Regions from separate parts of the Streptomyces sp. NPDC005423 genome, predicted to be linked through region 2. Evidence: riboswitches for the same ligand, from Rfam matches in the RefSeq annotation. Region 2 holds a riboswitch; each other region holds the start of a gene.

The links. A riboswitch is a leader RNA that binds a small molecule or an ion and turns the genes downstream of it on or off. The one in region 2 is predicted to bind cyclic di-AMP.
Region 1: linked by a shared signal. The riboswitch ahead of ABZT12_RS30500 (M23 family metallopeptidase) and the one ahead of ABZT12_RS30110 (M23 family metallopeptidase) in region 2 are both predicted to bind cyclic di-AMP.
Region 3: linked by a shared signal. The riboswitch ahead of ABZT12_RS15820 (transglycosylase family protein) and the one ahead of ABZT12_RS30110 (M23 family metallopeptidase) in region 2 are both predicted to bind cyclic di-AMP.
Region 4: linked by a shared signal. The riboswitch ahead of ABZT12_RS12500 (transglycosylase SLT domain-containing protein) and the one ahead of ABZT12_RS30110 (M23 family metallopeptidase) in region 2 are both predicted to bind cyclic di-AMP.

Annotation. Positions count from the first base shown of each region.
Region 1 covers NZ_JBEXET010000039.1:19,323-26,620, forward strand. Annotated here, with positions in the region: gene ABZT12_RS30490 (MBL fold metallo-hydrolase) at 1-187, opposite strand, end outside; gene ABZT12_RS30495 (SGNH/GDSL hydrolase family protein) at 380-1,165, opposite strand; gene ABZT12_RS30500 (M23 family metallopeptidase) at 1,446-2,384, opposite strand; cyclic di-AMP (ydaO/yuaA leader) riboswitch at 2,389-2,549, opposite strand; gene ABZT12_RS30505 (alpha-galactosidase) at 2,856-4,928, opposite strand; gene ABZT12_RS30510 (tyrosine-protein phosphatase) at 5,096-5,893, shown strand; gene ABZT12_RS30515 (DUF6126 family protein) at 5,907-6,032, opposite strand; gene ABZT12_RS30520 (XRE family transcriptional regulator) at 6,029-6,685, opposite strand; gene ABZT12_RS30525 (aspartate aminotransferase family protein) at 6,763-7,298, opposite strand, start outside.
Region 2 covers NZ_JBEXET010000038.1:20,640-27,937, reverse strand. Annotated here, with positions in the region: gene ABZT12_RS30125 (GNAT family N-acetyltransferase) at 1-847, opposite strand, end outside; gene ABZT12_RS30120 (HPr family phosphocarrier protein) at 1,023-1,304, shown strand; gene ABZT12_RS30115 (GntR family transcriptional regulator) at 1,508-2,203, opposite strand; gene ABZT12_RS30110 (M23 family metallopeptidase) at 2,385-3,137, opposite strand; cyclic di-AMP (ydaO/yuaA leader) riboswitch at 3,151-3,317, opposite strand; gene ABZT12_RS30105 (pitrilysin family protein) at 3,508-4,896, opposite strand; gene ABZT12_RS30100 (pitrilysin family protein) at 4,893-6,248, opposite strand; gene ABZT12_RS30095 (DNA topoisomerase IV subunit A) at 6,580-7,298, shown strand, end outside.
Region 3 covers NZ_JBEXET010000012.1:86,824-94,121, reverse strand. Annotated here, with positions in the region: gene ABZT12_RS15840 (Ppx/GppA phosphatase family protein) at 105-1,055, opposite strand; gene ABZT12_RS15835 (DUF501 domain-containing protein) at 1,052-1,660, opposite strand; gene ABZT12_RS15830 (septum formation initiator family protein) at 1,697-2,173, opposite strand; gene eno (phosphopyruvate hydratase) at 2,271-3,557, opposite strand; gene ABZT12_RS15820 (transglycosylase family protein) at 3,868-4,599, opposite strand; cyclic di-AMP (ydaO/yuaA leader) riboswitch at 4,603-4,787, opposite strand; gene ABZT12_RS15815 (transglycosylase family protein) at 4,970-6,034, opposite strand; gene ABZT12_RS15810 (cytochrome P450) at 6,239-7,298, opposite strand, start outside.
Region 4 covers NZ_JBEXET010000008.1:110,243-117,540, forward strand. Annotated here, with positions in the region: gene ABZT12_RS12475 (extracellular solute-binding protein) at 1-49, shown strand, start outside; gene ABZT12_RS12480 (sugar ABC transporter permease) at 46-1,050, shown strand; gene ABZT12_RS12485 (carbohydrate ABC transporter permease) at 1,047-1,925, shown strand; gene ABZT12_RS12490 (LacI family DNA-binding transcriptional regulator) at 1,929-2,957, shown strand; gene ABZT12_RS12495 (HAD family hydrolase) at 3,018-3,830, shown strand; gene ABZT12_RS12500 (transglycosylase SLT domain-containing protein) at 3,843-4,325, opposite strand; cyclic di-AMP (ydaO/yuaA leader) riboswitch at 4,329-4,531, opposite strand; gene ABZT12_RS12505 (polyprenyl synthetase family protein) at 5,032-6,042, shown strand; gene ABZT12_RS12510 (DUF3455 domain-containing protein) at 6,177-7,082, shown strand.

The DNA.
Region 1 (7,298 bases), on a different contig from region 2:
CCTTGGCGAACTGGATCATCGAGGCGGACGGCCGGATACTGGTCGGGCCCCCGGGATTCTGGAAGACCCCGTCCTTGAAATGGGGGGATCTGCGGATGCGCGCGAGGCGCTCGCCGCTCGGGTCCGCGCCGAAGGCCGCGGGCTGCAGCGCGCGGAGCCCGGAGCTCAGGGGACGGAAGCCGGTCACGATACCTCCAGGTGGAGTCGGTCAGGCTTTCCATTATGGTCGGCCGCTCCGACAACGACGGTCCACCGAGGTCACAGCGGCCCGATTCCAAGGAAAGACCAAGGAATGACCGAGGATTTGGACCGGGTTGGGACGGCAACGTCCCGCACCGGCTCCAGACCCACCCCGCGCCCCCAGCATCCCCACCGCCCCTCAAGCCACCCGCTGGATCCGCATCTTGATGTCGTACGGCGAGAGCGCGCCCTTGGCGGTGACGTGGTCGCCCGAGGACTCGCCGCGCAGCCGGCGTCCGATCCAGGGCACCAGGTACTCGCGCGCCCAGTACACGTCGTCGCGCCGGATGTCGAGCGTGCCGCGCGGCGGCAGCAGGGGCCACGGCTGCTCCGGGTCGGCCGGTACGTCCAGGCCGAGCACCTGCCCGGCGCGCAGCGCCACCCGGGTGTGTCCCTCGGGCGACAGGTGGAGGCGGTCGCCGTCCCAGGCCCGGCGGTCCTGGATGGTCTTGAGGGACCACAGGTCGAGGACCGGGCAGCCGTAGCGGTCGGCGATGGCTCGTACGTGGCCGTTGTAGGTGGCGATCTTGCCGCGCAGGTGCTTGAGCACGGGCACGCCACGGGTGTCGAAGCCGGTGGTCACCATGACGGTGCCGACGGCGGAGGTGAGGTCGGCGACCGCGCGCTCGAAGCGCTCGGCGACCTCGTCGGGGTCGGTGCCGGGACGGATGATGTCGTTGCCGCCCGCGGTGAAGGAGACCAGATCCGGGGCGAGTTCCCTGGCGCGCGTGACCTGTTCGGCCACGATCTGGTCGAGCAGTCTGCCGCGCACGGCGAGGTTGGTGTACGCGAAGTCGCCCTCGGCCCTGCGGTCCGCGAGCAGTACCGCGAACCGGTCGGCCCAGCCGACCATCGCGCCGTCCGGGCCGGGGTCGCCGACACCCTCGGTGAAGCTGTCCCCCAGCGCCACGTACGACCCGATCACCGCTCTGCTGTCACTCTTCGAATCGTCTGCCACGGGGGCCATGATTCACCCGGGATGTGACCTACGCGATCGTAAGCGGGGGTTGACGTACGGTGAGATAAGCCACTGATAAAGGCTTGCCCAAGGGCGGAATAAGCCTCTGCGCAGGGTTGTTGCGGGGCAACACCGAGGGCCGGACCCGGGGATCGTGGGTCCGGCCCTCAGCGGCTTCGAAGGGGTGTCGGTCGGAGTGGCGTCGGTCGAAGGGACGTCGGCCGAAGGAGGGCCGGTCGAGGGTGTGTCAGACGCCGACCCCGTGCGAGCGGAGGTAGGCGACCGGGTCCACGTCAGAGCCGTAGTACGGGGTGGTCCGGATCTCGAAGTGCACGTGCGGGCCGGTCACGTTGCCGGTCGCGCCGGACAGGCCCAGTTGCTGGCCTTCGGTCACGGTCTGGCCGGCCGAGACGGAGAGCTGGGACATGTGGGCGTACTGCGAGTACTGGCCGTCGGCGTGCCGCACGACGACCTCGTTGCCGTACGCGCCGTCGTAGGCGGCCGAGACGACCGTGCCCGCGGCGATCGCCTTGACGGTGGTGCCGGTCGGGACGACGAAGTCGATGCCGGTGTGGTAGCCGCTGGACCACATGCTGCCCGCGACGTGGTAGCCGGTGCCTGTGGTGCCGCCGGTCACGGGGAGCGTGTAGCCGGTCGCCGTGCCGCTGTCCGAGGAGGTGGTCCGGGCAGCGGACGTCGTCTTCGTCGTGGACGTCGTCTTCGCACTGGCCGAGGCGTCGGCCGAGGACGAACTGGTCGTCGCCGTCGCGGACTTGTGGCCGAGGGAGAGCTTCAGGCCCGGGTGGATCAGCGACGGGTCGGCGCCGATGGCCTCCCGGTTGTCCTGGTAGATCCGGTTCCAGCCGCCGTCGACGTCCTGCTCCGCGGCGATCCTCGACAGGTAGTCGCCCGTCCTCACCGCGTACGTCCGGACACCGGCGCTCTTCGCGGCGGACGCCTTGGCTGCGGACGCCTTCGTTGTCGTCGCCTTCGTTGTCGACGTCTTCTCGGCGGCGGCCGGTACCGACCGAACGGCCTTCTCCGGAGCGGCGGTCGCGGTGGCGGCGTGGGCTCCGGCCGCGCCCATGAGCGGGAGGACGAGTGCGGCGCCGCCCGTTCCGGCGACGGCGATCGAACGGCTGAGGCGCTGGGTCCTCGGACGGCGGTGCTTACCCTTCGCGGGCATGGCGAATTCCTCTCCGGCGCCTGCGAGGTGAGCTGTCGGGTGCGGACGGGAGATGTCCGGCCGCGCGCTGGGCGCGGCTTTACCCCAAGCCTGTTCCGGAGACCGGAACAGGCGGTCTGGCCTGTGGGTCCCCCGCTCCTGCCGTGGTACGGGTGGGTGTGTGCGGGTTCCGGGCGGCGGCAGGATTGGGCGTCCGTCCGGATTGGTGGCGAACGTAAGCGGTCGAGGCACAAAGGGACAAGCAGGAAGTTCCGCGACTTTGCGTTTTGGTTGATCCGTTGGGGGAATCAGGGGTGACCCTCCGTGCATTCACGGTTCGGCGCCGCACTCAATTCCCGTGCGCCACGCCCTTATTACGTGCACATGACGGACGACGCTCGGTCACGGATATGACGCTGCTCACGCGCCGCCTCCCCAGATAACCCAATTCCGGATCGAGTTGGGACTAAGTGGCCAATTCGGGCATGCGGTTCAGATGCGGCGCAGCCGGAGAACCGTCGCATCGAGATCGCCGCGCAGTCCGGCATCCAGCCCGTGGTGCAACAGCACGGCACCCCGGTGCACTTCGCCCGTTTCGAGGCATTCGTACGACGCTGTCGGGTCGAGGCCGCGCAGGCGCAGCGCGGGGAGCGGCTCGCCGTAGTGCTGTGACTGGAGCAGGGCGAGGACGACGGTCTCGTCGCCGCGCACGTACTGGACGGCGCTCAGCCCGCCGCGCGGCGGGCGCAGCCGGTACTGGTCGCCGTGCTGCACCAGCGGCCGGATCTCCTTGTAGAGGTCGACCCAGCGGCGGGCCTCGGCGAGCTCCTCCGCCGTCCACCGGGTGAGGTCGCCGCCGACCCCGAGCACCCCGGCCATGGCGCTGACGAAGCGGAAGCGGAGCGAGCTGACGCGGCCGTTGAGCTGGGTGTTGGGGCTGTCGGTGACCCAGGCGGCCATGACCCGGGCGGGGTGGATCTGGCTGAAGCCGTGCTGGATGGCGAGCCGGTCGAGCGGGTCGGTGTTGTCGGAGGTCCACACCTGGTCCGTACGGCTCAGCACGCCGAGGTCGATCCGGCCGCCGCCGCCCGAGCAGGACTCGAAGGCCACGCCCGGGTGGGCCTGCCGCAACCGGTCCAACAGGGCGTACAGGGCGCGCACATGGTCCACCCACAGCCGCTGCGGATAGGCGTCGCCGGGCCAGCCGGCGTCGGTGAAGCAGCGGTTGAAGTCCCACTTCACGTAGTCGACGGGGGCGTTGGAGAGGAGTCCGTGGAGCTGTTCCCACAGGTACTCCTGGACGTCCTCGCGGGCGAGGTTGAGGACGAGCTGGTTGCGCTGTTCCGTCCGCTTCCGGCCCGGCTGGTACTGCACCCAGTCGGGGTGCGCGCGGTACAGGTCGCTGTCGGGGTTGACCATCTCGGGCTCGACCCAGATGCCGAAGCGCATGCCGAGCGCGTGGACGCGGTCGGCGAGCGGCGCGAGGCCGTCGGGGAACCGGTCCGGGTTGGGGGTCCAGTCGCCGAGCCCGGCGCGGTCGCTGGTGCGGGCGCCGAACCAGCCGTCGTCGACCACGAAGAGTTCGACACCGGCCGCCGCGGCGCGCCGGGCGAGGGCCTCCTGCTGGTCCTCGGAGATGTCGAACTGGGTCGCCTCCCAGGAGTTGTAGAGCACCGGCCGGTCCTGGCCGGCGTCGGGGATGACGTAGGTCCGCTGGTAGGCGTGCCAGGTGCGGCTCGCGCCGCCGAAGCCGCCGTCGCTCCACAGGCCGGCGAAGACGGGGGTCGTGAAGGTCTCGCCGGCCGCCAGGAGCAGCAGTCCGGACTCGTCGTGGCCGGCGCCGCCGGTGATCTGCACGCGGGCGTCGGGGAGTTGGGCGACGGCGATCCGCCAGGACCCCGACCAGCCGAGGGCGCAGCCGTAGACCTCGCCGCGCTCCTCGGTGGCGTCGGTGTCGAGCGCGACCCAGGGGAGGTGCTGGTGCCCGGTGTGGCCGCGCCGGCTGCCGATGACCTTCTCGCCGTAGGTGAGGGGGGAGCGTGCGAGCCGGGACTCGGCGGCCCAGCGCCCGTGCAACTGCGACAGCCGCCACTCCTCGCGCTCCGGCAGCGTCCAGGTCGCGGAGTCGGCGCGCAGCAGCTCCAGCGGCTCGGCCCCGTCGTTGTCCAGCGTCGTCCAGCGCTCTACGACGTCGCCGCGCATCCGGTAGTGCAGGGTCACCGCCAGCCCGCCGTCACGGAAGCGGAGCCGCAGCTCGTCGCCCTCGGTCTCGTACCGCTCGAAGTGCCATTCGGTGCCGCGCCGTTGCGCCGTGCGCACGGAGAGGGCGGGCCGCACGAAACGGGGGCCGCCCTCGACCGGGTACTCCTCGCGCCCGTCGAGCGGGGACTCGAAGGAGGAGCAGGTGGGCAGCGGGCGGGCGGCGAGCGCCTCGGCGTCGGCGAGCGCGATGGCGGGGCCCCAGTGCAGGTGGAGCAGTTCGTCGTGCTCGGTGAGATGGAGGGCGTAGCTGCTGGTGGGTCCCGAAAGCACCCAGGTGCGGCCGTTCTCGGCGATGTCCGGCATTGCGTCCTCACAGATTCCAACAGGTCCGATCAAGCACGGACATCATCAAGGTCACGGGGGCCGCTGGCAACGCCTGTGGACAACTGATTGCCGGGGAACCCCATGTCGTATCGTCGGAGCGTGCCTGTCGGTGAGCCGCGTCGGCGGGCGGAGCCGAAGGAGCCCTCGTGACGCAGCAGGTGCCGTCGACCGAGCCGGAGCTGGCCGGAGTGCGTAACTTCCGTGACGTGGGCGGACTGCCGACGGCGGACGGACGACGGGTGCGGTACGGGGTGCTGTTCCGCAGCGGCCATCTGGCGCACGCCACCGAGGAGGACGCCGCGTTCCTCGCCTCCCTGGGGCTGCACACGGTCTTCGACTTCCGCAACGCGGCCGATCTGAAGCTGGAGGGCCCGGACGTCGAGCTGCCCGGCGTGCGCAACGTGAACCTGCCGCTGAGCGACCCGGCCGACGGCGCGGAGTTCTGGAAGATGGTCCGCGACGGCGAGATCGACCAGTTGCGCGGACTCCTCGGCGACGGCAAGGGCGCGGACCGGATGATCGCCTCGTACCGCGCGATCGTCACCCGGCGCACCGCCGAGCACTCCCGGGTGCTGAGCGCGCTCGCCGAGGAGAGCGTCCCGGCGCTGATGCACTGCGCGGCGGGCAAGGACCGCGCGGGTCTCTCCATAGCCGTGACCCTGCTAGCCCTCGGGGTGGAGCGCGACGCGATCCTCGCCGACTACCTGGAGTCCAACGCCGTGCACCGCCGCTACAAGGTGCGCCGCAGCAGTACGTCCGCCGCGGGTTACTCCCCCGAGGTGATGGAGTTGCTCAGCCCTCTCTTCGACGCGCGGGCCGAGTATCTGACGGCGGCCCTGGAGGCCGCCGAGCAGACGTGGGGAAGTGTCGACGGCTATCTGGAGCAGGGGCTCGGTGTCACCCCCGCGCTGCGGGAGCGGCTGCGGGCCAGGCTGCTCGACTGACGTGGTGCGGGGGCTACTTGGCGCCCACCGAGAAGAGCAGGTAGACGAAGGCCGCGAAGAGGTGGCCGGCGGCGATGTAGATGAACAGCCGCACCCACAGGGCGCGCGGGAACTTGTCCTCGATGTTGCTGTCGCTCATGTCGTGGCTCCGGTGTCCGGTCCCAGGCACAGGGCGGCCGTGGGACTCTGCAGAAGGGTGTGGACGAAGAGGACCTCGACGCCGTCGGGGTCGGCGGCGGCGAGCCGGTGCGGGGTCAGCGAGTCGAAGTGGGCGCTCTCGCCCGGCGCGAGCAGGTGGGTGGTGTCGCCGAGCCGCAGCCGCAGCCGGCCGTCGAGGACGTACAGCCACTCCTCGCCGGGGTGGACGCGCACGATGTCGCCCTGGGAGCCGTGCGGGATGCGCACCCGCAGCGACTGCATCCCGCGGCCGGGCGCCCCGGCCTGCCAGTACGTCCAGCCGCCCGCCCGGGTCGGTTCCATGGTGCCGGCGCGTACCACGGCGTCCCGGTCGGCGGCCGTCTCGCCGAGCAGATCCGAGACTGTCGTACCGTAGACGCGGGCGAGGGCGAGCAGCATCGGCAGTGAGGGCTGGCGGTGCCCGGTCTCCAGGCGGGAGAGATGGGCGGGCGACAGTCCGGCGGCGCGGGCCGCGGCCTCCAGGGTCAGCGACGCTCGGCGGCGCAGTTCACGCAGGTGCGGTGCTACGGCGGGCAGGTCGTCAACCGCCCCGGCAGGCCCGGTGGGCGGTTCCGGCTCGGCCGGCGGTTCCGGCTCGGTCTCGGGAGAGCTCATGCCCTCCATTCAGCCGCAGGTTTGCCTCTGCGGCAAGTTTCTTGCCTCAGAGGCAAATCCTGGCCCGTGCGAGGTGCCTAGCGGTTGGCGACCGCCTGCTTGACGAGGGTCTTGCCGAAGTCCCACATCAGTCCGCCGCCGCTGTGCGCGTCGTCCATCACCTCGGTGAAGGCGTCCACGAACCGGTCGACCTCGGGCTCGCCGATGACCAGCGGCGGGATCAGCTTGATCACTTCCAGATGGTCCCCGGAGACCTGGGTGAGGATCCGGTGCCGCTGGAGCAGCGGTACGACGACCATCTGCGCGAACAGGCCCTTGCGCGCGGCCTGGAGCATCGCCCAACGGCTGCGCAGCTTCAGGGACTTGGGCCTGCCGAACTCGATGCCGATCATCAGCCCCCGGCCCCGGACGTCGGCGAGCAGTTCGTAGGTGTCGATCAGCGCGGCGAGCCGGGACTTCAACTGCTCCCCGGTGGCACGGGCGTTGGCGACGATCTGCTCGTTCTCCATGACCGACAGCACGGCGAGACCGGCCGTCATCGCCTGGGCGTTGGACCCGAAGCTCGCCGAGTGGACCAGGACGCGGTCCATCGACGAGTAGACCTTCTTGAAGA
Region 2 (7,298 bases):
CGGGGACGGCGACGACCGCCAGGTCGACGGGTGCCCCGATGTCCCGCACCGAGCGGTACGCGGGCACCCCGTCGACCTCCTTCTCCTCCTCGGGGAACGCCTTGTTCACGGCGTAGAGGCGGCCGGTGAAGCCGGCGTCCCGGATGTTGTTGAGAATGCCCCGGCCCACACCGCCGGGCGTACGGCCGGTGCCGACGACGGCGACCGAGCCGGGCGCCAGCAGTCGCCGCACGGACCGCGCCTCGGCCCGCTGCTCCCGCGCGCGCTGCACGGCGAGGGACCGGTCCGTGGGTTCGAGATCGAACTCCAGGCGTACGACGCCGTCCTCGAAGCTGCGCTTCTGGGTGTACCCGGCGTCCGTGAACACCTTGATCATCTTGTTGTTGGCGGGCAGCACCTCGGCGGCGAACCGGCGGATACCGCGCTCCCGGGCGACGGCCGCGATGTGTTCCAGGAGGGCGGAGGCGACTCCCCTGCCCTGGTGCGCGTCCTGGACCAGGAAGGCGACCTCGGCCTCGTCGGCGGGGGCGGAGGCCGCACGTCCGTCGGCGCTGATGCGGTCGTAGCGTACGGTGGCGATGAACTCGCCGCCGACCGTGGCCGCGAGTCCCACCCGGTCCACGAAGTCGTGGTGCGTGAAGCGGTGGACATCCTTGGCGGACAGACGAGGGTACGGGGCGAAGAAGCGGTAGTACTTCGACTCGTCGGAGACCTGCTCGTAGAAGCTGACCAGGCGCTCGGCGTCATCGACGGTGATGGGCCGTACGCGCGCGGTGCCGCCGTCGCGCAGCACCACGTCGGCTTCCCAGTGGGCGGGGTACTCGTGCCGGTCCGACGAGGGTTGCATGGCCCCCAGCGTACGGCTCGCGTCTGACAACGGCGCGAGGCAGTCTGGGGTGCGGACGTCGGACCGAGGCCGCGGTCCGAGGGCCGCTCCGGAGGGGACGGAGAGCCGCTCCGGGGACGCTTCACGTGTGGGAAACTGGTCTAGACAACCCTGAGACTCTGAAGGGCAGCATCACATGGCTGAGCGCCGCGTCAACGTCGGCTGGGCGGAGGGCCTCCACGCCCGCCCCGCCTCCATCTTCGTCCGGGCCGCCACGGCCGCAGGTGTCCCCGTGACGATCGCCAAGGCCGACGGCAACCCCGTCAACGCGGCCTCCATGCTCGCGGTCCTCGGGCTGGGCGCCCAGGGCGGCGAGGAGATCGTGCTCGCCTCCGGGGCGGAGGGCGCGGACGCCGCTCTCGACCGGCTGGCGAAGCTGGTCGCCGAGGGACTCGAAGAGCTTCCCGAAACCGTCTGAGCACCCACGGCATCCGTACGGCTGAGCCGCGCGGCCCTTTTACGGGCGGCGCGGCTCAGCCGTTTTTGTCGCCTTTCACACCGCCCGGAACAAAGGCCACGAATATGCGGAGCGCACGCGGGCGTGAAATTCCCGCGCACGGTAATACGGGCAGCGGAAATACGCCTCCGCCGATTATCTCTTCTTTGTATACGGTGCCCGTGTTAATGCCGGAGGCCGGACATGTTTACGGCATGTTGCGAAGCCCTCACACGGTCCGCGCGCTCGGCGGCGCCGGGAAAGCGCAGCCGGTGCGCGGAGCTCACGCGCTCGGTGTGCAGCGCCGTGATCGCGCGGGCCCGCTCGGCGTCACCTCGCGCCACGGCGTCCACGATGGCGCCGTGCTCCGCCCAGGACTCCACCGGGCTGACCGGCGCCTCCACCGCGTACATCCACGCGATCTTGTGCCGCAGCTGCGTCAGCACCGAGGTCAGGGACTGGCTGCCGGAGGCCTGGGCGAGCGTCTCGTGGAACCAGCCGCCCAAGGAGCGCAGATCCTCGCTGCTGCCCCTCCTGGCGCGCTCCTGGCCCAGCCTGACGAGGCCGCGCAACACCTTGAGGTGGGCCTCGGTACGGCGCTGGGCCGCCCTGGAGGCGCCGAGCGGCTCCAGCAGCATGCGCATCTCCAGCAGGTCGGCGGCCTCCTGGTCGGTCGGTTCGGCAACGCACGCGCCCGCGTGCCGCCGGGTCACCACGAAGCCCTCGGCCTCCAGCGTGCGCAGGGCCTCCCGGACGGGAACCCGCGAGACGCCGTAGCGGCGCGCGAGGAGTTCCTCGGTGAGCCGGCCGCCGCGCTCGTAGACACCGGCGACGATGTCGTCCCGGATCGCGGTGCATACCGAATGCGCCGGAATACGCATGACCGACCTCCGTCTTAATCCCCGTGAAACGTCGACGATTGACGTGTGTTCCGTGACTCTATTGCAGCGGGACGGAATTTCCGACGGGGGACCGGAATCCATGGATATTTTTTGGACAGCGGGGCTCCGGAAAGGCCGAAAGCCCCGGCCGGAGCGGCCGGGGCTTCGGGAAGGGCGCGGGTCAGACGGTGACGCCGTGCGAGCGGAGGTAGGCGACGGGGTCGATGTCCGAGCCGTACTCGGCGGTCGTCCGGGCCTCGAAGTGGAGGTGCGGGCCGGTCGCGTTGCCGGTCGCCCCGGAGAGGCCGATCTGCTGACCGGTGGTGACCCGCTGACCCACCGAGACGCCGATGGACGACAGGTGGCCGTACTGGGTGTAGGTGCCGTCGTTCATCCTGATGACGACGTTGTCGCCGTAGGCGCCGCCCCAGCCGGCCTCGACGACGGTGCCGTAGCCCACCGCGCGGACGCTGGTGCCGGTCGCGGCGTGGAAGTCGATGCCGGTGTGGGTGCCGGAGGACCACAGGGAACCGCCGGTCTCGTAGCCCGTGGAGACGTACGAGCCGGCGACCGGCGTGACGAAGGTGTTGAGTCGCTTGCGCTCGGCGGCGCGGGCGGCGCGCTCCTTGGCCGCGCGCTCCTCCTTGGCCTGCTCGGCGGCGCGGGCGCGGGCCTCCGCCTCGGCCTTCTTCTCCGCTGCGGCCTGCTGCTGGGCGGCGGCCTGGGCGTCGATCTTCTCGGCGAGGGAGTCGCCGATGGAGACGACCGGGGTGAGGGCGGTCTGCTCGACCGAGGACTCCGCGGCGAGGGCCGGGGCGGCCAGCGTGCCGACGACGCCGGTGGTGGCGAGGGCCGCGACGCCCATCGCCCGGGTGGTGGTGCGGTGCGTCCGGCTCGGACGGCGGTGCTTCCCGGTGGCGCGGGTGAACGCCATGTAGTGGCTGGTCCTTTCCTTCCTTCTCGCCTACCGGGTTAGCTGACGGGTTCGGAGCAGGAAGGTCTCCTACGGACCCCCTCGCGGCACGCGCGGGCGTCCGATTCACCCCAGGGACTGTTGACATGGGTCCCCGGCTCCCCTGGCTCGCGCCGTACGGGGACTCGGCGATGACTGTCCGGTGCCGCGGACGCGGCGCGGTGCCTGACGGACAGCCGGACAGACGCTAAGCGGGGCCACTTTCCATTCCCAAACGGATCACGCTTTTTGTAGCGCACGCCACAGGGCAGACAGGCGACTCCCCCTCAATTCGGACATCAGGGGACCCGGGTGACGCTTTCGTCGCCCGGGTCCCCCCGCGCGCGTGCCGCTACTCCGCGGAGACGACGGCGACTTCGCCGATACCGAGCGCCTCGACGGGCTCTTTGATGCTCGCCGCGTCGCCGACCAGGACCGTCACCAGCCGGTCCACCGGGAACGCGCTCACGACGGCGGCGGTGGCCTCCACGGTGCCGGTGGCGGCCAACTGCCGGTACAGCGTTGCCTGGTAGTCGTCCGGGAGGTGCTGCTCGACCTGGTCGGCCAGGGTGCTCGCCACGGCCGCGGCGGTCTCGTACTTGAGGGGCGCCACTCCGACGAGGTTCTGCACGGCGACATCGCGCTCGGTGTCGGTGAGCCCCTCCGCCGCCAGCTTGCGCAGCACGGTCCACAGGTCGGCCAGGGCGGGACCAGTGTTCGGGGTGTCCACGGAGCCGCTGATGGCGAGCATCGCGGCACCCGTGCCGTCGGGTGCCGAGCGCAGTACCTGGCCGAACGCCCGCACCCCGTAGGTGTATCCCTTCTCCTCCCGCAGGACACGGTCCAGACGGGAGGTCAGGGTGCCGCCCAGGCAGTACGTGCCGAGCACCTGGGCGGGCCAGAGGCGGTCGTGCCGGTCGGGTCCGATGCGGCCGATCAGCAACTGCGTCTGGACGGCGCCGGGACGGTCCACGATGACGACCCGGCCGCTGTCGTCCGCGGTCACCGGCGACACCGGCCGCGGCTCGGCCGAGGAGCCCGTCCAGGCACCCAGGGTGTCGGCGAGCAGCCCGTCCAGGTCGATGTCCGTGAGGTCGCCGACGACGACCACGGTGGCCGTCGCGGGCCGCACGTGCCGGTCGTAGAAGGCGCGTACAGAGGCCGAGTCGATCTTCTGGACGGTCTCCTCGGTGCCCTGGCGCGGGCGGGACATGCGCGCCGCCGCCGGGAACAGCTGCTTGGAGAGTTCCTTGGCGGCCCGGCGGGACGGGTTGGCCGTCTCGTGCGGGATCTCGTCCAGGCGGTTGCGGACCAGCCGCTCGATCTCGCTGTCGGCGAAGGCGGGCGCCCGGAGGGCGTCGGACAGCAGCCCCAGCCCCTTGGCCAGACGCGAGGCGGGCACCTCAAGGCTGAGGCGCAGCCCGGGGTGGTCGGCGTGCGCGTCGAGGGTGGCGCCGGAGCGCTCCAGTTCGGCCGCGAACTCCTCGGCGGAGTGCTTGTCCGTGCCCTCGGAGAAGGCCCGGGCGGTGATCGTGGCGACACCGTCCAGGCCGGCCGGCTCGGCGTCCAGGGGTGCGTCGAGGAGGACCTCCACGGCGACGACCTGCTGGCCGGGGCGGTGGCAGCGCAGCACGGTCAGGCCGTTGCCGAGCGTCCCCCGCTCCGGGGCCGGGAACGCCCACGGCCTGGCCTCGCCCGCCTGGGGCTGCGGGTGGAACTCCATCGCGGCGAGCTCGGTCACTTGGCCGCCTCCTCGTTCTCGTCGGTGGCGGCGGCTTCCGTCTCGCCGGCCCCGGGGGCGAGCGGCTCGTAGACGAGCACCGCGCGGTTGTCGGGACGCAGGCGCGCCTTGGCGACCTCCTGGACCTCCTCGACGGTCACGTCGAGGACCCGCTGTACGGCGGTCAGGGCGAGCTGTGGGTCGCCGAACAGGACGGCGTAGCGGCACAGTTCGTCCGCGCGGCCGGCGACCGTGCCCAGCCGGTCCAGCCACTCGCGCTCCAACTGGGCCTGCGCGCGCTCCATTTCCTCGGCCGTGGGGCCCTCCTCGGCGAACCGGGCGAGTTCCTCGTCGATGGCCGTCTCGATGACGGGCACCTCGACGTCACCGGACGTCTTGACGTCCAGCCACCCCAGGGAGGGCGCCCCGGCCAGTCGCAGCAGGCCGAAGCCGGCCGCAACCGCCGTACGGTCGCGCCGTACCAGTCGGTTGTAGAGGCGGGAGGACTCGCCGCCGCCGAGGATGGTCAGCGCCAGGTCGGTCGCGTCGGACGCGCGCGTGCCGTCCTGCGGCAGCCGGTAGGCGCACATCAGGGCGCGGGCCGGTACCTCCTCCACGACGACCTCGCGCAGCTCCTCGCCCATCGTGTCGGGGAGCGCGCCGTCCCGGGGGGCGGGCTTGCCGTCGTGCCCGGGGATGGAGCCGAAGTACTTCTCCACCCAGGCGAGGGTCTGCTCGGGGTCGATGTCGCCGACCACGGACAGGACGGCGTTGTTCGGCGCGTAGTAGGTCCGGAAGAACGCCCGCGCGTCCTCCAGGGTGGCAGCGTCCAGGTCCGCCATCGAGCCGATCGGCGTGTGGTGGTAGGGGTGCCCCTCCGGGTAGGCGAGGGCGGTCAGCTTCTCGAACGCCGTGCCGTAGGGCACGTTGTCGTAGCGCTGGCGGCGCTCGTTCTTGACCACGTCCCGCTGGTTCTCCATGGACTCCTCGTCCAGGGCGGTGAGCAGGGAGCCCATGCGGTCGGCCTCCAGCCAGAGGGCGAGCTCCAACTGGTGGGTGGGCATGGTCTCGAAGTAGTTGGTCCGCTCGAAACTGGTGGTGCCGTTGAGCGAACCGCCCGCGCCCTGCACGAGCTCGAAGTGACCGTTGCCCTTCACCTGCCCGGAGCCCTGGAACATCAGGTGCTCGAAGAGGTGCGCCAGACCGGTGCGCCCCTTGACCTCGTGGCGGGAGCCGACGTCGTACCAGAGGCACACCGCCGCGACCGGGGTGAGGTGGTCCTCGGAGAGCACCACGCGCAGGCCGTTGGCCAGGCGGTGCTCGGTCGCTGTCAGGCCGCCGGAGTCTGCTTCGGCGGTGGCCGTGTGACCCATGGGCATGTACGTCCCTTCGATCGCGGATTCTTCAGCTGGAACCGCAGAATTCCTGCAAGTCCTGCCACTGTATGCAAGCGCGCGGACCGTCGGCGAAGTTCCCGGCGGACATACGCCGAGAGCGAGATCGCGTAGCCTGCGGACAGTCGCACGCACGGACCCACGTGGCACCTCTCCGTGCCCGGGCCGGGCGGCCAACGCCGGGTCCCGGTCCGCGTTGTCAGTGGCGCGGTCCACAATGGGCGGCGTCAGATCCCCACGCTTCAGCCAACAGTGAGCCGAAGGGGCAGCGACCCGTAGGTGAGCACCCAGAAAAGAGGAGCCGGCAGCGATGGCCCGCCGCAGCACGAAGACCCCGCCGCCCGACGACTCGTTCGAGGAGCGAATCCTCGACATCGACGTCGTCGACGAGATGCAGGGCTCCTTCCTTGAGTACGCGTACTCGGTCATCTACTCCCGCGCCCTGCCGGACGCCCGTGACGGCCTCAAGCCCGTCCACCGGCGCATCGTCTACCAGATGAACGAGATGGGGCTGCGTCCCGACCGCGGCTACGTGAAGTGCGCCCGGGTGGTCGGCGAGGTCATGGGCAAGCTGCACCCGCACGGCGACGCGTCGATCTACGACGCGCTCGTGCGGATGGCCCAGCCCTTCTCGATGCGGGTCCCGCTCGCCGACGGCCACGGCAACTTCGGCTCCCTGGGCAACGACGACCCGCCGGCCGCCATGCGGTACACCGAGTGCCGGATGGCCGAGGCGGCCGGTCTCATGACGGAGTCGATCGACGAGGACACGGTCGACTTCGCCCCCAACTACGACGGCCAGGAGCGGGAGCCGGTGGCCCTGCCCGCCGCTTTCCCGAACCTCCTGGTGAACGGCGCGTCGGGTATCGCCGTCGGCATGGCCACCAACATGCCGCCGCACAACCTGGGCGAGGTGATCGCCGCGGCCCGCCACCTGATCCGCTATCCGGCCGCGGACCTCGAAACCCTGATGCGCCACGTCCCGGGCCCCGACCTGCCCACCGGCGGCCGGATCGTCGGCCTGTCCGG
Region 3 (7,298 bases), on a different contig from region 2:
GCCGACGGAAGCGGTCCCCGGTCCCCGCGAGCGACCGAGGCACGCGGGTCCTCACGAGCCCGCGAGCCAGCCGACCCCACCGAGGAGCGCCACTTACCGCGTCGTCACGACCTGAGTGCCGTGTGGAACGCGATCCCGTCGAGGATGTCGTGCTCGCTCACCACGACCTCCACCGCCCCGGTCCGCTCCATGATCGACAGCAGGACGAGGGCGCCCGCGCCGATGACGTCGACGCGGCCCGGATGCATGGAGGGGACGGCCGCGCGCTCGGCGTGGGTGGAGCGCAGGAGCGTCTCGGTGATCTCCCGGACGCGGTCGTAGGAGACCCGGGAGTGGTGGATCGCCGCCGAGTCGTACGCGGGCAGGTCCAGGGCGATCGCCGCCACCGTCGTCACCGAACCGGCCAGACCGACCAGGGTGCGGGCCTCGCGGAGCGGGACCGAGCGCTCGGCGAGGTCGAGGGCTGCCTCGATGTCGGCGCGCATCGCGGCGATCTGACCGTCCGTGGGCGGGTCCGTCACCGCGCCGTCGCGGACCAGGTGGCGCTCGGTCATCCGGACGCAGCCGACGTCCACCGAACGCGCCGCGCGCACCCGGTCGTCGCCGACCACGAACTCCGTGGAGCCGCCGCCGATGTCCACCACCAGATAGGGCTTGGCGAACCGCTCCTCGCCCGCCAGCTCCGCGGTCGCCCCGGTGAAGGAGAACTCCGCCTCCTGGTCGCCGGAGACGACCTCGGGCTCGACGCCCAGGATGGACCGGACGCCCCGGACGAAGTCGTCACGGTTCTCGGCGTCCCGGGAGGCGGAGGTGGCGACGAAGCGGAGGCGTTCGGCGCCGTGCTCCTCGATGACGGCCGCGTAGTCACGGCACGCGGCGAAGGTCCGCTCCAGCGCCTCGGGCGCGAGCCGGCCGGTGCGGTCGACCCCCTGGCCGAGCCGCACGATCGTCATCCGCCGGTCCAGATCGACGAGTTGACCCGTGTCCGGGTGCACGTCGGCGACGAGGAGGCGGATCGAGTTCGTACCGCAGTCGATCGCGGCGACCCGGGTCACTGCTCGCCCTCCCCGACCGGCCTGAACGCGAAATGGCCCGTGCCGTCCTCGGTCGTCTCCGTCCGCCACCCCGCACCGGCCGGCCCCCCCCCGGGCACGGTCACGCACGGACCCTTGCTCCACCACGTCGGCAGCATCGCGATCGCCTCGTCGCCGAGCGGGTTGACGCCCGGCCCCGCGGCGAGCGAGTGCGCCACCAGCACATGCAGGCACTTCACCCGGTCCGGCATGCCGCCTGCGCTCGGGAAGCCCGCCAGCACCTCGATCTCGTCCCGGCGGCGGAGGTAGTCCTCGTGCGCGGCCCGGTACGCGGCGGCCAGCTCGGCGTCGGACTCCAGCCGGGCCGTCATCTCCTTCATCACGCCGTTCGCCTCCAGGGTGCCGATCGCCGAGGCGGCCTTGGGGCAGGTCAGGTAGTACGTCGTCGGGAACGGCGTACCGTCGGGCAGCCGCGGTGCCGTCTCCACGACGTCGGGCTGACCGCACGGGCAGCGGTGCGCGATCGCGCGCAGCCCGCGCGGCGGACGCCCGAGCTGCTGCTTGAAGGCCTCGACGTCCGCGTCGGCGGGCTCGGTGCGCGGGGTGGGCGGCGGGGGCGTGTCCATGGCTGTCAGGAAGTCTCTCTGTCAGTTCACTACGGTTCACTGGTCGGAGGCGTCGGACCTGTCGACGCCGTCCCACACGTTCGCGTACCAGGGGCGGTCGGCCGCCCCCAGCTCGGCGCGCGACTGCTTGGCCGCGTCCGGGTCGATCACGACGTAACCCGTCTCCCCGGGCAGCACGTAGTGCAGCCGCTGCCGGATCTGCTGCTCGGCGTACGCGTCGTCCTGCCAGCGCGCCTTCAGGTCGCGCAGCTGCTCGACCCGCTGCCGGGCCCGCGCCTGCTGCCGCTGCAGATCGGAGATCTCGGCGCGCTGGGAGACGTACTGCCTTATCGGGTACGCCAGCGCCACCACCAGCGAGCAGAGCACCAGGGCGAGGAGCGCCGCCCGGCCGGTGAGCCGGGACCGGCGGGCCTGCCGCTTGGTCTGGGAGCGGTAGACGCGGGCCGCCGTCTGCTCGCCGAGCAGTTTCAGCCTGGTCGCGGTGGAGAACCGGTCCCGGTCCTTCACGGCCATGTCCCGCCTCCCGTTCACGCGCGTACGTCCCCGGACACGGTACGGGACCGCGCACGGGGACGTACGTACGACTGGCTCAGGCTTGACCCCTCGTGGGTCAGCCCTTGAAGCGGGGGAAGGCGCTGCGGCCGGCGTAGACCGCCGCGTCGTCGAGGATCTCCTCGATGCGCAGCAGCTGGTTGTACTTGGCGACGCGCTCGGAGCGGGCCGGGGCGCCGGTCTTGATCTGGCCGCAGTTGGTGGCGACGGCGAGGTCGGCGATGGTGACGTCCTCGGTCTCGCCGGAGCGGTGGGACATCATGCACTTGTAGCCGCTGCGCTGGGCCAGTTCGACGGCGTCCAGCGTCTCGGTCAGCGAACCGATCTGGTTGACCTTGACGAGCAGGGCGTTGGCGGTGCCCTCCTCGATGCCGCGGGCCAGCCGCTCGGGGTTGGTGACGAAGAGGTCGTCGCCGACGATCTGCACCTTCTCGCCGAGGCGGTCGGTGAGGACCTTCCAGCCGGCCCAGTCGTCCTCGAAGAGCGGGTCCTCGATGGAGACGAGCGGGTAGGCCGCCACCAGCTCCTCGTAGTACTCCGTCATCTCGGCGGCGGAGCGCTCCTTGCCCTCGAACTGGTACTTGCCGTCCTTGTAGAACTCGGAGGCGGCGACGTCGAGCGCGAGGGCGATCTGCTCGCCCGGGATGTAGCCGGCCTGCTTGACGGCCTCCAGGATGAGGTCGAGCGCGGCGCGGTTGGACTCCAGGTTCGGGGCGAAGCCGCCCTCGTCGCCGAGGCCGGTGGAGAGGCCCTTGGTCTTCAGGACGGACTTGAGGGTGTGGTAGACCTCGGCGCCCCAGCGCAGCGCCTCGGAGAAGGACTCCGCGCCGATCGGGGCGATCATGAACTCCTGGATGTCCACGTTGGAGTCGGCGTGCGAGCCGCCGTTGAGGATGTTCATCATCGGAACGGGCAGCAGGTGCGCGTTCGGGCCGCCCAGGTAGCGGAAGAGCGGGAGGTCGCTGGCCTCGGAGGCGGCGTGCGCGACGGCGAGAGAGACGCCGAGGATGGCGTTGGCGCCGAGCGAGCCCTTGTTGTCGGTGGCGTCCAGGTCGAACATCGCCTGGTCGATCAGGCGCTGCTCGGTGGCGTCGTAGCCGACCAGCTCCGGGCCGATCTGCTCGATGACGGCGAGGACGGCCTTCTCCACGCCCTTGCCCTGGTAACGGTTGGGGTCACCGTCACGCAGCTCGATGGCCTCGAAGGCGCCCGTGGAGGCGCCGGAGGGAACGGCGGCACGACCCGTGCTGCCGTCGTCGAGGCCGACCTCGACCTCGACCGTGGGATTACCTCGGGAGTCCAGGATTTCCCGGGCTACGACGACGTCGATGGACGGCACGAGCATCTCCTTATGGGATGTGACGCGGTGAGCAGGACCGCAGCGGCTCTGCGAGACGAGCCTAACCGGCTCCGGGCGATCGGCCATCCGCCCGACCGCCCCCTGGACAGAAACCGAGGGCAAATTGTTTCCGAACGGAACAAAGAGGGGCCGTGTGCGGCGGCACTCGGGCCGCCCAGAAAAAACCCCGCTCCGGTGCGTACGGGGAACACGCACCGGAGCGGGGAGCCCGTGGGGGCGGGGGGTGGCCCTCACGAGGTCTCCACTATGGGGACCACGGATATGAGGGCGCTGTGGTTCGACTACGAGCCGGATGTCACTTCAGGTGCAGCTGCTGGCCCGGGTAGATGACGTCGGCGTTGTCGACGATGTCCTTGTTCAGCTTGAACAGCTGCTGCCAGCCGCCCTTCACCTTGTGCTTCGCGGCGATGGAGCTGAGGCTGTCGCCCTTGACGACCTTGTACTCGCCGTCGCCCTTCTCGACCTTCTTGCCAGTCGGGGTGGTGACGGTCTTCTTGGCGACCGGGCGCTCGGCGGAGCGGGAGGCCGTCGACGTGCCGGCGGAACGCTCGGTGGTGCCGCTCGACGCGTTGGAGGAGCCCGAGGAGCCGGACGAGCCCGCCGAGTTCGAGGAGCCCGACGACGAGTTCGAGGAAGAGCCGGAGCCGCTGGAGGAGGCGCCCGAGAGGCCGGTGCCGCAGGTCGGCCAGGCACCCTTGCCCTGCGCGGCGAGGACCTTCTCGCCCACGGCGATCTGCTCGGACTTGGACGCCCGGTCCGCGGTGGAGGCGTAGGCGGTGCCACCGTAGGCGGCCCAGGTGGAGGCGGAGAACTGCAGGCCGCCGTAGTAGCCGTTGCCGGTGTTGATGGACCAGTTGCCGCCGGCCTCGCACTGGGCGACGGTGTCCCACTCCGAGGCGGTGGCCGCGGAGGCGTTGCCGACCGCCATCAGCGGGGCGGCGATGGCGACACCGGTGACGCCGGCGAGCGTGGCGACCCGGGTGGCCTTGGACGGACGACGGTGCTTGGCCTTGCTGGAAAACAGCATGGAAGATCCCCTCACCGACGCCTGCGAGGTGAGCTGTCGGGTTCGGGCCGTGTGAGTTGCCCGGCCGCGACTCGTACATCTCTCGTACGAGGCACGGCTTCACCCCTAGCCGGTTCCGTTCGTCTCTCGACTCCCGGGCCCGGCGCCTACCTTGGGTCCCCCGCTCCTGCCTACGGCGCTTGACGCGACGACTGTTCCCGGACGGCCGCTGGCAGGATTCGGCGTTGCGGCTGACGGGGCCCGTGGTGACGAGCGGTCCTGACCGTAGACATGCGATCGTGAGAATTTCAAAGACGATCAGGGCTTCTGAGACTCATCCCACACTTTCCCCAAAGCGGACATTCGAGGCGAAGCGTGACGTCAACTCCCGCTACTTTGCGACCGTTTCGGCACTGACGTCCAGTGTCTGACCGGCGACGATACGGGCCGGGTCGGCGCCTATCGCCTCCTCGTTCGCGGCATAGAGCGCGCGCCATCCGCCGGTGAGGCCAAGGGAGTCGGCGATGGAGCCGAGGGTGTCGCCCGCCCGGACCGTGTACGTCTCCTCGCTCGCCCCCCGGTGCCGCCCGCCGCCGGTGACCGCGTCGGTGTGGGCCGCGCTGCCGCCGGACGCCACGCCGTCGGTCGTCGCGCTCTTGGTCGTAGCGGACTTGGTCGCAGCGTTCTTGGTCACGGTGCCGAGCGAGCCGGTGTCGACGAGGCTCGACTTCGCGGCGGGCTGCACGGAGTTGCCCGGGTAGCTGACGCTGGGCGAGGCCGTGGGCTCACCGTGGGAGCTCCGGGCGCCGCTCGTGCCGGAACCGGACGACTTGTCAGTTCCGCCCGACGTACCGGCGTGGGCGGTACCGGTGGATTTGTCCGTGACGGACGGCGAAGGAGTCGCCGAACCGGCGTCGGACGTACCCGAGTCGGCGGGACCCGAGGAGTCCGACAGGCCGGCGGAGCCGGCGGCGTCCGACGAGTCGGACGAGTCCGAGGAGTCCCCCGCGTCGGACGAACCGGTCGCCGTGGCCGACGGGGAGTCGCTCGCCACCCCGGTGTCGACGCTCGTGGAGCCGGAGGAGGTGGTGAGGCCGGAGAGCAGCGAGCACGTCGTCCACGCGGAGGTGCCCTTGGCGTCGAGGATCTTCTCGGCCACGGCTATCTGCTGGGAACGGCTGGCGAGGTCGGCGCTCGGCGCGTACTCCAGGCCGCCGTACTTCGCCCAGTCGTCCTGGGAGACCTGGAGGCCGCCGTAGTAGCCGTTGCCGCTGTTGGCACTCCACGAGCCGCCGCTCTCGCAGTTGGCCACCTTGTCCCAGGTGGTGCCGTCGGCCGCGTTCGCGGCGCTGGCCGCGAGGAGGGGGATCGCGATGGCCGAGCCGGTCACGCCGGCCGCGACGATGAGTGCCGGAGCCTGACGGGGGCGTCGGTGACGACCGTTCCCGGAGAGCATGCGGAAGCCTTTCATGCGACAGCGATGAACCGCGCGGCCGTTGTTATGAGGCGCCGCGTTGATAGATGAACGTATCCACAGCCGAACACCTGTCACAAGTTAATGCCGCGCGGATCACGTGAAGATCACAGACATGAGGAAGTGTCAGCTTTACCCTGGTGGGGCGAGGTTGAGCCCCCATGGCCGAATTCCCCCGTACGGCCATTACGGCACCGGTGTGAATTCCACGGGCAAGGTGCGCAATCCGCGCATGATGAGTCCTCCACGCCAACGCAAATCGGCTGGTTCCACCGCGAGTCGGAGATCCGGGAGCCGGGTGAGAAGGGTGGCGAGCGCGGTCCGGCCCTCCAGCCGGGCGAGCGGGGCCCCGAGGCAGTAGTGGATGCCGTGCCCGTACCCGAGGTGTTGATTGTCACGCCGCCCGAGATCCAGCACCTCGGGATCGGCGAACCGCTCCGGATCCCGGTCCGCTGCGGCCAGCACGACGAGCACGGGGTCGCCGGCCGCGATCTCCTGGCCGCCGACACTGAGCGCCCGGGTGGCGAAACGCCAGGTCGCCAGCTCCACCGGGCCGTCGTAGCGCAGGAGTTCCTCGACTCCCGTGTCGAGCAGACCGCGTTCGCCGGCCGCCAGCGAACTCTCCAGCCGGGCCCGCTGCCCGGGATGGGTGAGCAGGGCGTAGGTGCCGTTGCCGATGAGGTTGACGGTGGTCTCGAAGCCGGCGAAGAGCAGGATGAAGGCCATCGCCGCGGCCTCGTTCTCGGTGAGGTGCTCGCCCTGGTCGGAGGCGCGGATCAGACCGGAGATCAGGTCCTCGCCGGGAAGGGGCTCCGGGGTGTCGGGGAGGGCCGCGCGCTTGCGGTGGATGAGGTCGGCGAGATAGGCGCGCATCTTCTTGACCGACCGCGCGACCCCGCCCCGCGGGCTGCCTCCCTGTCCCGCCTTTCCGTGGCGGATCATCATCCCCGCCCAGTCCCGGAAGTCGTCCTGGTCCTCACGGGGGACGCCGAGCAGGTCACAGATGGCGTAGATGGGGAGCGGGAAGGCGAAGTCGTGGATGAGGTCGGCGGAGCCGGACCGCGCGAACCCGTCGATCAGGCCGTCCGTCAACTCCTGCACCCGCGGCGCGAATTCGGCGATCCGACGGGGTGTGAACGCCTTGCTGACCAGCCTGCGCAGGCGGGTGTGGTCCGGCGGGTCGATGTTGAGCAGATGCGTCATCAAGTCGGCCTGACGCTCACCGGGAATGCCGGTCCTGCCCCTG
Region 4 (7,298 bases), on a different contig from region 2:
GACCTTCGCCGACATGAAGAAGCAGGGCTTCAAGGTGACCGAGGCATGACCAGCACGCCGCTCAAGGGCTCCGGCCGGCTGACGGCCGGGCCCTTGGCGGACGGGCCGGCCACGTCCGTCCGCCCCCACCGTCCCCCTCGCTCCCGCTCCCGCGGCCGTGGCCGCAGCGCGCCGTACTGGTTCCTGCTGCCGGCGGTGCTGCTCCTCGCCGCCTTCACCGTCGTGCCCGTCGGGTACGCGCTCTGGCTCAGCCTGCACAAGGTCCAGGTCAGCGGCATCGGGCTCGGCAAGGGCGCCCGTCGGCAGGTCTGGAACGGCCTGGGCAACTACACCGCCGTGCTGCACGACTCCGAGTTCGGCCACAGCGTCCTGCGCGCCTTCGGCTACGGCCTGATCGTCATCCCGACGATGCTCGGGCTGGCGCTGGTCTTCGCGCTGATGCTGGACACCCCGCTGGCGCGCAGCGCCAAGTTCGCCCGGCTGGCGATCTTCCTGCCGTACGCGGTGCCCGGCATCATCGCCGCCCTGATGTGGGGCTTCCTCTACCTGCCGACGGTCAGCCCCTTCTACTACCTTCTGCGCGCCTTCGACCTGCCGCAGCCCGACCTGTTCGACGGCGGCAACCTGTACCTCTCCTTCGCGAACATCGCCGTGTGGGGCGGCACCGGCTTCAACATGATCGTGATCTACACGGCGCTGCGGGCCATCCCCGCCGAGATCTACGAGGCCGCCCGCATCGACGGGGCGTCCGACCTCAAGATCGCCCTGCAGATCAAGATCCCGATCGTGCTGCCGTCGCTGGTGCTCACCTTCTTCTTCTCGGTGATCGCCACTCTCCAGGTGTTCACCGAGCCGATGGCGCTCAGGCCGCTGACCAACGGCCTCTCCACCTCCTGGAGCCCGCTGATGGCCATCTACGACGTGGCCTTCCGCCAGTCCGACATCTACGGCGCCTCCGCCACCGCGGTCGTCCTGGCCGTGGCGACCTTCGTGCTCTCCTTCACGCTGCTGCGCATCTCCGACCGCTACACCCGGGAGGACCGGGCATGACCCCCCTGACCCTCACCGCCGCCGGCCCCCGGCCGGCCCGCGGACCGCGGCGCACCGCCTGGGTGCCCACCCTGGTGCTGCTCCTGGGCTCGCTGTACTGCCTGATCCCCGTCGCCTGGGTGGTCATCGCGGCGACCAAGGGCCGCGGCGAACTGTTCTCCACGTTCACCTTCGCGCCCGGCACCGGCTTCCTCGACAACCTGAAGGAGCTGAACGCCTACCGCGACGGCATCTACTGGCGGTGGATGGCCAACTCCGTGTTCTACGCGGGCCTCGGCGCCCTGCTCTCCGCCGCGGTGTCGGCGGCCGGCGGCTACGCGCTGGGCCGCTTCGCCTTCCGGGGACGGGAGTTCGTCTTCAAGCTGATGCTGGCGGGCGTCCTGGTCCCGAGCGTCGTGCTGGCCGTACCGCAGTACCTGCTGCTGTCGAAGGCGGGCCTCGCCGACTCGTACTGGTCGATGCTGCTGCCCTCGGTCCTCTCCCCGTACGGCGTCTACCTCGTCCGTATCTACGCGGCGGCCTCGGTCCCCGTCGAACTGCTCGAAGCGGCCCGGATGGACGGCGCGAGCGAGTGGCGGATCTTCTCCCGGATCGCGGTGCCGATGATGATGCCGGGGCTCATCACGGTCTTCCTCTTCCAGTTCGTCGGCATCTGGAACAACTTCCTGCTGCCGTACGTGATGCTCGCCGACGACACCAAGTTCCCGATCACGCTGGGCCTTTACACCCTGCTGGCCCAGGGCAACTCGCAGCCGGCGCTCTACACCCTGGTCATCACCGGGTGTCTGCTGGCCGTCCTGCCGCTGATCGGGCTCTTCCTGGTGATCCAGCGGTTCTGGTCGCTGGACCTGCTCAGCGGCTCGGTCAAGGCCTGAGCGGTGGCCACCAGTCCGAACGGTCGTCGCAAACCCCCCACCATCCACGACGTGGCCCGGGAGGCGGGCGTCTCACGAGGCACCGTCTCCCGTTTCCTCAACGGCGGCCACTACGTGTCGCCGGCCGCCCGCGGCGCCGTGGAGTCCGCGATCAGGAAAACGGGGTACGTCGTCAACCGGCACGCCCGCAGCCTGAGCACCGGACGGTCGGACTCGGTGGCGTTCCTGCTCACCGAACCGCAGGAGAAGTTCTTCGAGGACCCCAACTTCAATGTACTGCTGCGGGGTTGCACCGAGCACCTGGCCCGGCACGACGTCCCCCTGCTGCTGATGCTCGCCTCCTCGCGGGACGACCGGCGCCGGCTGACCCGGTACATCACCTCGGGCCACGTCGACGGGGTGCTGCTCGTCTCCAGCCACAGCGGCGACCCGGTCGCGGCCGAACTGCGCGACGCCGGCATCCCGTTGGTGGCCTGCGGCAAGCCGCTCGGCCTCGGCTCCAAGGTGGGCTACGTCGCCGCCGCCGACCGGGACGGCGCCCGTGACATGGTCCGCTACCTCCTCAGCACCGGCCGCCGCCGCATCGGCATGATCACCGGCCCGCTGGACACCCCCGGCGGCACCGACCGGCTGGCCGGCTACCGGGACGTACTCCTGGAAGCGGGACTGCCCTACGACGAGGCGCTGGTGACCGAGGGCGACTACCGGCGCAGCGGCGGCGAGGAAGCGGCCCGCCGTCTGCTGGCGCGCGCCCCCGAGCTGGACGCCGTGTTCGTCGCCTCCGACCTCATGGCCCAGGGCGTGGTCAACGCCGTTCAGCAGTCCGGGCGTTCGGTCCCCGATGACATCGCTGTCGGCGGCTTCGACGACTCGGCCGCAGCCACCGCCGTCACCCCCGCGCTCACCACCATGCGCCAGCCCTACGAGCGCATCAGCGCCGAGATGGTCCGCATGCTCCTGGCACAGATAGCCGGCGAGGACACGGCGGGCGTGATCCTGCCCACGGAGCTCGTGATCCGGGAGTCGGCGTAGCGCCGTCAGCCGTCCGGTTCACGTCGAGTCGGGGGGGCTTTCCGACCGTATTCTCTGATCATGGCCGCTCCCCACGCATATTCGCTCATCGCCACCGACCTGGACGGCACGTTGCTGCGTGACGACGACACGCTCTCCGACCGGTCCCTGGCCGCGCTCGCGCGGGTGGCGGCGGCCGGTGCCCGGCACCTCGTGGTCACGGGCCGGCCGGCGCCGAGGGTGCGACCGCTCCTGGAGGACCTGGGTGCCACGGGGCTCGCGGTGTGCGGACAGGGCGCGCAGCTGTACGACGCCGGCGCGCACCGTCTGCTCTGGTCGGTCACCCTGGACCGGGAGCTGGCGGAGACGGCGCTGGGCAAGATCGAGGCCGAGGTCGGCCAGGTGTACGCGGCCGTCGACCAGGACGGCGTGGACGGTCTCACCCTCATCGAGCCCGGCTACCGGATGCCCCACCCGACGCTGCCGGCCGTGCGGGTGGGCCGCCGCGACGACCTGTGGTGCGAACCGATCAGCAAGGTGCTGCTGCGCCACCCGTTCCTGCCCGACGACGAGTTGGCGTCGACGGCGCGCGGGGTGGTGGGCTCCATGGTGTCGGTCACCATGTCGGGCCCCGGCACCGTCGAACTCCAGCCACTCGGCATCACCAAGGCGACCGGACTGGCGCTGGCCGCCCGGCACTTGGGCCTGGGCCCGGCGGAGACCGTCGCCTTCGGCGACATGCCCAACGACATCCCGATGTTCGACTGGGCCGCCCACGGTGTCGCGATGGCCAACGCGCACCCCGAACTCAAGGCCGTGGCCGACGAGATCACCATGTCGAACGAGGACGACGGCATCGCCGTCGTCCTCGAAGGACTGTTCCCGGGGGCCTGAGAGCCGGAACTCCTAGTACGCGCCGTACACGTTGTCGATCGAGCCGTACACCGCGGCCGCGTAGTTGCAGGCGGCGGTGATGTTCGCGACCGGGTCGTAGGGGTCGTACGAGGTGCCCGCCACGTGGTAGGCGTTGAACGTCGGGTCGATGACCTGGAGGAGCCCCTTCGACGGGGTGCCGGCCGCCGCGTTGGAGTCCCAGTTGTTGATGGCCAGCGGGTTGCCGGAGGACTCGCGGATCACGTTGCGGTAGATGCCGTCGTACGTGCCCGGGATCCCCTTCTGCGCCATGATCGCGAGCGATTCGCGGATCCAGCCGTCGAGGTTGTTGGAGTACGTCGTGGCCGACGCGGTGGTGGCCGTCGTGGTGGCCGTGGTGGCGGCCGAGGCGGTGGTCGCGCCGATGATCGGCAGCGCGAGCACGGCCGCACCGCTGCCGGCGACGGCCAGGGTGCGGACGAGTCGGGCGCGTCGGGACTGGGCGGTTCCGGGCATGTCGAGGTTCCTCTCCGTCGCCTGCGAGGTGAGCTGTCGGGTTCGGGCTGGGAGGTGCCCGGCCGCGTCCTCGCGGACGTGGCTCAACCCCGAGCCGGTCCGGCCTCACGGCCGGTCCGGCGACTTACCTGGGTCCCCCGCTCCTGCCGTGCGAGTAGTTCGTGACTGGGATGCCGGGCGGCGGCAGGATTCGGCGTTCCGCTCGACAGGCCGGGAACGTATGCGAGAGAACATGTCGGGAACAAGTGGCGGAATCACACCTCACCCCTTTTGACCTTGGTCCGGGGTCTATGAGGTACTTGATCCTTTGCGTCAGCCATGAGTCAACTGGCAAGAGGCGCAAGGAAGAACGAGGACGGGTCGGCGCACGGGTCACGCACGGAAACGCGTGACCCAAGTCACGGGAAGGTGAGAACCGGCAAATCGGGCAATAGCAGTTAATCCTTGCCAACCGCCTGTCGCGGGTGACGGCATGGCCCAGATTCGCGGGAGCGATGGAAAGCGGCATTTCCTTTTCGATCGGTATTTGTCCACTGTTATCAGGTGATCAAAAACATACCGGTCGTGATCCGATACCACCCCGCCTGGCCGGGGTGGGTGGCATGGGTGATCGAAAGCTGACCGGATACGCTGACTTGAGTGCTGGCAGCGACCTATCGACAAACCGTGTGACCGCCCAGAGACACCAGCAGACAGGAGACCCCTCGTGACCGTCGTCGGGCCGTTCGGGCTGAGCGTGCGGGACCAGGCTCTGGAAGCCGATGTCCAGGCCGGATTGGCGGCCGTCGAAGAGGGGCTGCTCGAAGCCACCAAGAGCGAGGTCCCCTTCATCACGGAGGCCGCGCAGCACCTGGTGCGCGCGGGCGGCAAACGGTTCCGTCCGCTGCTGGTGATGCTCGCCGCCCAGTTCGGCGACCGTTTCGCACCCGGTGTCGTGCCGTCGGCGGTCGTCGTCGAACTGACCCACCTCGCCACGCTGTACCACGACGACGTGATGGACGAGGCGGCCGTGCGCCGCGGGGTGCAGAGCGCCAACACCCGCTGGGGCAACTCGGTGGCGGTCCTCACCGGAGACTTCCTCTTCGCCCGCGCCTCGCACATCCTGGCCGACCTCGGGCCGGAGGCGGTGCGGGTCCAGGCCGAGGCGTTCGAGCGCCTGGTCACCGGCCAGATCCTGGAGACGGCCGGACCCACCGACGGGCGCGACCCGGTCGAGCACTACCTCGACGTCCTCGGCGGCAAGACCGGCTCCCTGGTCGCGGTCTCCTGCCGGTTCGGCGCGATGATGTCCGGCTGCGACGACACGGTCGTGGACATCCTCACCCAGTACGGCGAGCGGCTCGGCGTCGCCTTCCAGCTCGCCGACGACGTCCTCGACATCGCGTCCGACGGCCACGAGTCCGGCAAGACCCCGGGTACGGACCTGCGCGAGGGCATCCCCACCCTGCCGGTGCTCCTGCTGCGCGAGCGGGCCGCCCGGCTGGGCCTGGCCGAGGACCTCGCCCTCTGCGAGCTGCTCGACTCCGACCTCACCGACGACGCCCGGCACGCCGAGGCGCTCTCCCTGCTGCGGGCCCACCCCGCCCTGGAGCAGGCCCGCCGCGACACCGTCCGCTACGCCGAGGACGCCCGGGCGGCCCTCGCCCCCCTCCCGGAGTGCGACGCGAAGACCTCCCTGACCGAGATGTGCGACGCGGTGGTCCACCGCGCCGGCTGACCCGGCCGGCCGCATCCGCCCCCATGTGATCCAGGTCACCCGCTCGGAGTGAGGTTCCCGTCAGGCCCGCTCCGTAGTCATGCCCAGAAGCCGGCGCAGGGGTCGCCGGTGGGGATGCGGGAGACAGAGGAATCATGGGTAGGAACGCCACCTTCGCGAAGAGCCGCAAGAGTCTGACCGCCGCGGTCATCGGGCTGACGGCCGTGGCCGGTGCCGCCGCCGGAGCCGTCCCGTCGTACGCCCAGGAAGACCCGTCCGGGGGCGGTACGGTCCTCGCCGCCAGTCTCCGGGGCGCCGACGAGGGCGCTACCGCGCTCGAATTCGTCCGGGTGGAGGGCGACCGGGTCTCCGTGGCGGTCACCTGGCACGGCACCGGCCGCCCGGCCGCGCTCCGCATCCACCAGGGCGACGGGAACGCCGCCGGTGACGTCACGATCGACTTCGGCGCACTGCTGCGCCACAGCGCCGGCCACACCGTCACCGGCACCGTCGAGGTCACGGACGCCGCTCTCCTCGGCACGCTGACGACCGACCCCGGTGCGTTCTCCGCCGACCTGACCACGACCGGCTCCTCGGCCGGCGCCCTGCACGGCCGGCTCCACCACGTCAGCACCCCCGTCGACTTCCGGCACGTCCTGGGCAGCTTCCAGGCGCCCGTAGTCGAAGGGCAGCAGATCTACGAATGCAAGCCGACCGACGCCGGCGGCTATGCCTTCGCCCAGCGGGACGTCAGCGCCGCCCTCGAAAAGGGCATCGCCCACTCCTACGTCCAGCCCAACTCCGGCGTCCCGCAGTGGGTGGCCCCCGACGGCAGCGCCGTCACCGGCACCGTCGTAGCCAAGACGCCGAACGGCACCGGCAACATCCCCGAGGTGGAACTCGCCGCCACCCGGTCCGGCGCCGCGCACGGGCTCCTCTCCCGCACCGCCGCGGTCCTGCGCCTGAACACCGTCGGCGGCGTCGCCCCGGCCGGTTCCTGCACTCCGGGCGCGATCGTCGGCGTGCCGTACCACGCGGACTACGTGTTCGTGCAGGGCTGATCAACTGCCGTGCACAGGCGGCGCCTTCACCGTTCGGCCCGGGCAACCCCTACGGGTCGGGGGCGGCGCCGCCTCCCCGTGTCATCCCCCAGGCGTACGCGGAGTTGGCTCCCCGGTCTGACGCTTGGACTCCGCGAATTTGGTGAGATGGAGACAGCGGAAAACACCACTCCTCACCGATTCGGGTGAGAATGGCGGCTGAGGGGATCGCTGCGG